Sporosarcina pasteurii: one gene and its partner. The protein of the gene in region 2 interacts with the protein of the main gene of each other region in a pairwise test. Links are inferred from orthologs where the notes say so. Each region holds a gene or a part of one and is shown on either strand. Other genes may lie near its edges. The genes, in order: AB1H92_RS03595 and AB1H92_RS00620.

The links.
Region 1: the proteins of AB1H92_RS00620 (region 2) and AB1H92_RS03595 interact in binary tests that used the Bacillus subtilis proteins (3 or more experiments, as listed by UniProt). The link is inferred for Sporosarcina pasteurii from one-to-one orthologs.

What each region holds. Positions count from the first base shown.
Region 1 is NZ_CP160452.1:786,873-790,873, reverse strand. What follows is about bases 317-3,985. They hold AB1H92_RS03595 (efflux RND transporter permease subunit), read left to right. Parts: upstream 317-677; coding sequence 678-3,785; downstream 3,786-3,985. Other genes in these bases: AB1H92_RS03600 (TetR/AcrR family transcriptional regulator), read right to left, coding at 317-376. Outside these bases: more of AB1H92_RS03600, read right to left, coding at 1-316. UniProt on the Bacillus subtilis protein: Required for self-resistance to surfactin, an antimicrobial lipopeptide surfactant produced by B.subtilis. Also required for swarming motility.
Region 2 is NZ_CP160452.1:124,226-127,556, reverse strand. The notes cover bases 294-3,292. They hold AB1H92_RS00620 (MMPL family transporter), read right to left. Parts: upstream 2,848-3,292; coding sequence 739-2,847; downstream 294-738. Other genes in these bases: AB1H92_RS00615 (hypothetical protein), read right to left, coding at 2,841-3,245; AB1H92_RS00625 (PolC-type DNA polymerase III), read left to right, coding at 294-667. Outside these bases: more of AB1H92_RS00625, read left to right, coding at 14-293; AB1H92_RS00610 (HAMP domain-containing sensor histidine kinase), read right to left, coding at 3,318-3,331.

The DNA of each region.
Region 1 (4,001 bases), 660 kb from region 2 along the record:
GATAGGTTCTTCTTCTCATATTGTTCATAAGCTGTAACATTTCTTCATTAATTGGATTTGTTTGCTCTCTCATTTGCATTAAAATAAAATCCGAATAACGTGCGATTTCTTCGAATTGAACCTTAAAAAACAACTTCAGTCGTTCACGTGCTTCAATATTGATATCTTTTAGTTCGGCCATTCTTTTCATTAATTTATTTGTAAAGTATTCAAAGATCGAGAACAATAAATTATCTTTCGATTTGAATGAAAGGTAGAATGAACCTTTTGAGATCCCACAAGCATCTGTTATATCTTGCACGGACGTTGCATCAAAACCTTTTTCCGCAAATAATTCTGCTGCCTTTTCAATAATTAATATTTTTCTATCTGTCAAATTTACAACCCCTCAGCCTTTCAATGATTGTAAGTACCGTTATGCCTGACCTTTGACTGACCGGTCACTTCTAGTTTGCATTCACTTTCATTGTCAGTACTATTACTATCTCCATAGTTGTATAATGGTATTCGTTGACTTCTGACCAAGCAGTCATTAATATGAATCTATAGTCTAGCTCATTCTACTTAATAGAGGTAATTTACATTTACTTAGAGCTACATAAGTTCTATGACTGACTAGTTAGTTCTATCATAATGCACACGTTGCAAATGGTCAAAATTATTCCTTGGAGGTACTTATGAAATCAATTGTCAATTTTGTAATGAGAAATAAACTCGCGGTTTGGCTCCTGACAATTATTATTACAGTAGCCGGACTTTATTCAGGCACACGTATGAAACTGGAAACGATTCCTGATATTACGATCCCAGTCGTTAGCGTAACGACAATTTATCCAGGGGCTACCCCAGATCAAGTAGCTGATGAGATCTCGGATCCTTTAGAAAAGGCAGTCGCGAATGTAAGCGGTGTGTCTTCTGTTAATTCAACCTCTTATCAGAATGCTTCTTCCCTGCAAATCGAATTTAGCTTTGGGACAGATATGGAGAAAGCAGAAAGCGAAGTAGAAGAGGCATTAAAAAATATTCAGCTTCCTGAAAATGCGATGGAACCTGACGTTGGAAGGATTAGCATTAACGCCTTCCCTGTTTTAGCAGTAAGTGTTTCTGATAGTGATGCTAGTTTAGAAGAGTTAACGAGAAAAGTAGAAGACTCCTTAGTCCCTAGCCTAGAATCAATCGAAGGTGTTTCGAGTGCATCCATCTCAGGACAGCAAATCGAAGAAATCCGTCTAACATTTGATAAAGAAAAAATGGCTTCTCTTCATTTAGATGAAGAAACGGTTAAAATGATCATTAAAGGCTCCGATATCAAAATGCCATTAGGTTTATTCCAGTTCGGAGACGAGGAACAATCTGTGATTGTAGATGGAAAAGTAACGACAGTGGATGACTTTAAAGAAATTTTAATCCCTGTAATGCCAGCTGGAGTAGGCAACCAAGGTGATATGGAAGGAACAGTTCCACCCTCCGGACAGAAGACTGGATTGCCAACTGTTACATTAGGTGAAATCGCAAAAATTGAGCTTGTCGGAAAAGCTGAATCGATTTCCAGAACGAATGGTAAAGAAGCCATTGCCGTTCAAATTATCAAAGCACAACAATCGAATACTGTTGATGTTGTCAATAAAGTAAAAGACGAAATCAAGCAGTTCGAAAAAGAACATAAAGGTGTAACAATTGCCACAACGCTTGACCAAGGTGAACCAATTGAAGAATCCGTTGATACTATGCTCAATAAAGCATTATTTGGTGCACTTTTTGCGGTCCTAATTATCATGCTTTTCTTACGTAATTTCAGATCAACAATTATTTCAATCGTGTCCATTCCGATGTCACTCCTAATCGCGGTTATCTTCCTAAATTTAATGGATATTACCTTAAATATGATGACACTCGGTGCAATGACTGTAGCAATTGGCCGTGTCATAGATGACTCGATTGTCGTTGTAGAAAATATTTATCGAAGAATGCACTTACCGAATGAAAAATTAACAGGCAGAGCACTAGTCCGTGAAGCAACGCTACAAATGTTTAAACCCATTACTTCATCGACGCTTGTAACAGTGGCCGTTTTCCTTCCAATCGGTTTAGTTGGCGGGATGGTCGGAGAGTTATTTATGCCTTTTGCATTAACGATTGTCTTTGCGTTACTCGCTTCTTTGATTGTTGCAGTTACGATTGTCCCTATGCTCGCTCATTCTTTATTCAAGAAAGAGCTATATACAGATAGTGGCGTTCACAAAGAACATAAAGGTAAAATGGCAACTGCTTACGAGAAAATGTTGAACTGGACATTGAATCATAAAGTCATCACGTCCATTATTTCTATTGCATTGCTCGTCGGAAGTTTATTTTTAGTGCCCGTTATCGGCGTAAGTTTCCTCCCTGACGATGAACAAAAGATGATGTATATTACGTACACGCCTGAACCAGGGGAAACTTTAGAGACAGTCAACAAAAACGTCCAAAAAGCTGAAAAGTATTTAGCAGATTTAAAAGACGTTGAAACAATTCAAGTTTCTGTTGGCGGAGAAAATCCAATGTCACCCGGCGCATCAAACGGTGCATTGATGTTCGTTATATTTGATAATGACACGAAAAACTTTACGAAGGTCACCGAAGATACGATGGAAGAACTTCAATCTTTAGACACACAAGGCGAATTTAAACCACAAGACTTCGGTATGGGTGGTGCAAGTAATGCACTAAGCTATTACGTTTATGGCAATCACATTGATGATATTGAACCAGTTATTAAGGAGATTGAATCCATCTTAAATGACGAAGCTGATTTAGCAGACGTTAAAACAAGTTTGGCAAAATCCTATAAAGAATACAAACTCGTTGCCGATCAAGAAAAACTAACTCAATTTGGATTAACGACAGCCCAAATCGGGATGGAATTAAACCCAATGAAGCAACGTGAAGTATTAACGAAAATTACAAATGGGAACAATACCATAGATGTAGTTGTGGCCACGGAAGAAAAAGAACATCAAACAATTGATGATTTATTGAAAGAAACAGTCCAATCTCCTTTCGGAATGGAAATCCCAATTTCTGAATTTGTTGAAGTACAAGAAGGAACAACTTCAGATACGGTTTCTCGCCGAAACGGAAAGATATTCGCAAGCGTTTCAGCAACGATTACTGAAAAAGACATTGCTAAAGTTTCAATGAATGTGCAGAGCAAAATTGATGAATTATCACTACCTGATGGTGTAGAAATCAATACAGCCGGTGTGACGGAAGATATCGCGGAAGCATTTACACAGCTTGGCTTAGCCATTCTAGCGGCGATTGCCATTGTATATCTCATTTTAGTCATTACATTTGGTGGCGGACTTGCACCATTTGCCGTTCTCTTCTCCTTACCATTCACGGTTATTGGAGCACTCGTCGGATTATTAATTGCTGGTGAGACGATTAGTGTATCTTCCATGATTGGCGTATTGATGCTAATCGGAATCGTTGTTACAAACGCTATTGTTCTCATCGACCGCGTCATTAACATGGAACAACAAGGGTTGTCTACGCGTGAAGCGATTCTTGAGGCAGGAACAACCAGATTACGTCCTATCTTAATGACAGCCATCGCAACAATCGGTGCGCTCGTTCCACTTGCAATTGGTGCAGAAGGTAGCGGTCTAATTTCAAAAGGACTCGGAATTACTGTCATTGGCGGTCTCACAAGTTCAACACTTCTCACGTTGATTTTCGTACCACTTGTTTATGAACTGTTTAGCAGATTCCGTAAAAAGAAAAAAGCATATGAAAATGATTGATATAAATATTTAAGTATCAGCTTTAATATGGAATATGTGTCCAGGATATAAAATTCTGGACACGGCTTTTTATTTTGACTAACTTTTTTAGGATTCTAGTATCGTTTATTTGGATTTGTGCGGATTGATTAATCCCAGTGATATATTATTTTTGTTCAGTCTACTTCAGACTTAACGAAGTTTTTTGATTTATCTACTAAAAGGGTTGACTATTAT
Region 2 (3,331 bases):
TGGGGGAAGTTAGATGTTTGGAAGAAAAAAAAGACTACCATATACATTAAGTGAATCATTACAGTTGAGTACTAAATTAACAGACATGTCCTTTACTGTTTTTGATACCGAAACAACGGGATTTGCAATTGAAACACATGATCGGCTGATTGAGATTGGCGCTGTTCATGTTGAACAAATGGAAGTGACAGATAAAACCTTCCAAACATTTGCGAATCCGTCTCGTGAAATCCCTGCACATATTACAACACTCACTTCTATTGAACAACATCATGTTAAAGACGCACCGAATTCCCTTGAGGCAATTAAAAATTACTTTCAGTTTGTTGAAGACAATAATAGTAATTGTTGGGTGGGTCACCATTTGACTTTCGATACAATGGTCATTAAAAAAGAACTCCACCGGGCAAAACATTCGGTTGAATTGCCTTCAACTTTTGATACTTATGAGTTAATTGAGCATATCATGCCAAAATTAAAAGCCCTCGACTTAGAAGAATATGCAAAGCTTTTCGGAACTAAAATATTTGAACGCCACCGCGCACTTGGCGATGCGTTAACAACCGCTCATTTGTTTGTTGAAATTATCAAACGGTTAGAACGAAAAGGGATTACAACCCTTGCCGACTTACTACGTATAAAAAATAAGCGTTTGATTTTATTGTGAAGCAATACAATCGCTTAAAAAAATAACAAGAGGCAGAGCTTGCATCACTCTCCTCTTGTTACTATTCATGACTATTTTATTTTCTTCGGCCAAAAACTCCATTTACCTAGCTTGACTAGAATTGTCGGAATAAGGAGTGGCCGAACAATAAACGTATCTATCAATATTCCCAGAGCCATAATGAACCCGAATAATTTAAGTTCATATAGGGGCATGGTCGCCAATACGAGGAATGTTGCAGCGAGAATCAGTCCCGCAGAACTAATGACGCCACCTGTTCTTTCCAACCCTCGGCGAACCGCATTTTCAAATGGCATCACTTTCATTTCTTCACGGATTCTTGCGATGAGCATAATCGAGTAATCGACCCCAAGCGCAATTAAGAATACGAATGTATATAACGGAATTCGATAACTAACTGCTTCAAGTCCTAAAAATTGTTCAAACAAGAAGATGGATAACCCAAGTGTTGCCGCATACGACAATAATATTGTCCCCATCATATAAATGGGCGCTACAATTGATCGCGTTTGTAATCCTAACATAATCGTAATAAGAATTGTCATCATGACCATCACTAGCGTTGTATCACGTTTATCAATATCTCTCAAATCCGCATACTTCGCACTTTCCCCTGCGACATATAACTCTGCGTCTGTTAATCCGGCATCTTTTAACATGTCCTGGCTCTCATCGCGAATTTCAAGGACAGTATCAAAAGCTTTTACATCATATGGATTCCCCGCAAATGTAATAGAGAACTTAGCACTTTTACCGTCCTCCGATAACGGATTGCCAAAAACAGATACATTTTCAATGCCAGATTTCTCTTTGATTTTATCCACGATCGTTTGTAAGCCTTTCGCTTCTAATTCTTGATCAGAAACAAATAATAATGTCCCAGGAGCAAGACTTCCCGGTGAAAACGACTCTGATAATCGTTCATAACCGACACGCGAAGATAAGTCCGCTGGGAATGAATCGATTAAATCGTATGATTCCTTCATATTTGTGACATTCCAAGCACCTAGTAGGAGTAGAAGTGTAATGGGAATCATAAAGAGCACAGGGCGTTTCGTTACTGTATTTGCAACTTTACCCCAAATCGTTTTCTTTTCCTTCGTTTCCTCGCCGTATTTCGGAATAACAGGCCAGAATGCTTTTCTTCCGATAACTGCAAATAGAGCCGGCAATAATGTTAGTCCTGCAATGAGCATGGCTGCAGCCGCAATGACAAAGGCTGGTGCAAAATTACGGTATGGTTCGTAAATCGCAAAAAATAACGTTGCAACGCCAAGAACTATCGTACTTCCGCTAAAGAAAATCGGCTCCCTGATATGACGCATCGTCTCTCGCATAGCCTCATGGACAGATTCATGTCGCTTTAATTCTTCACGGTAACGTGAAAAAATGAGCAATGAGTAATCCGTTACTACCGCAAATAATAAAATTGTCATAATTGAAAGAGCCTGACTTTCAACCGTAAATAACCCCGCAGAAGCGAATATTCCAATGACTCGATCTACTACTGCGTACACAATCGCCGCTGCAACAAGCGGAATTAGTGTAAGAAGCGGTGAGCGATAGATAACGAGTAATAAAATCAAAATGATACCAATCGTTGATAGTAAGAGCACAACGTCTGCACGGCTAAATAACTCAACCGCGTCTGCTGCAATTGCCGCGGGTCCCGTCCATGATAACTCAACATCCGCATCAACATGCTTTGCCACGTCTTCCTTTATGGAATTCATTAATTCGTGTATATCACTGCCCTCTAATCCTTCAGGCAATGTAATTGATGAAAAAAATGTTTTTTTATTATCTGATAGAAACGCTACGCGTTGTTCAGGCGCTAATTCCACCAACGAAGGGACAACGATTTTACCAAATGAAGTAGTTGTTTCAAGTGCCTCAAGTGCTTGAGCAAACTCTAAAATATCCTCGTCTGTCAAACCTTCTTCTTTATGAAGAACTGAGAATAACGGCATGCCGCCATCTTGTGGAAAGTATTTCTCTAGTTGCCGATCCGCAATGATTGCTTCAGCATCAGCTGGTAATCCAGCATCTTTATTCGCTTCTGCAAACTCCTTTGCGCCTGGTGCTAATCCTGACAAAGCAACAGTTAAAGAAACCCAAAGGACAATAGATAGCCACCAAAATCGCTGACCTTTTAACATGATCGTTTGCCTTCTCTATCAGTAAGGAATGTGACGATAACAAATAAGGCAAAACTTACAAGTAAAATTGTCCCTCCAACAATATAGAGAATTAGAGAAAACACTTCATTCACATTAAATGGCTTTAAAAATTGCAGCCACATACCAAGCGTTAAACCAATGGAACCAATGATTGCTGTCCAACCTTGAAAATTGATAAGTTTGTTAGCTCGTACTGAGTAAACTTTATAAAAGATTCCCCAAGCAAACATAGACAACCAGCCAACTAATAAAATATGCGCATGGATTGGACGAAATGCGTATGAGCCCGCTCCTGCCATATGAGATCCTAACACTGTCCCAATCAACCCAAAAATCGCTGACAGACGAATTAGACGTAAACTCCATGTTCTTTGCATCCTAAATTCCTCCCGTGTTGTTGTTATATATTTATCATAAACAACCAACATGAACGGAAGATTAACTTAACATTACATCTTGGGAA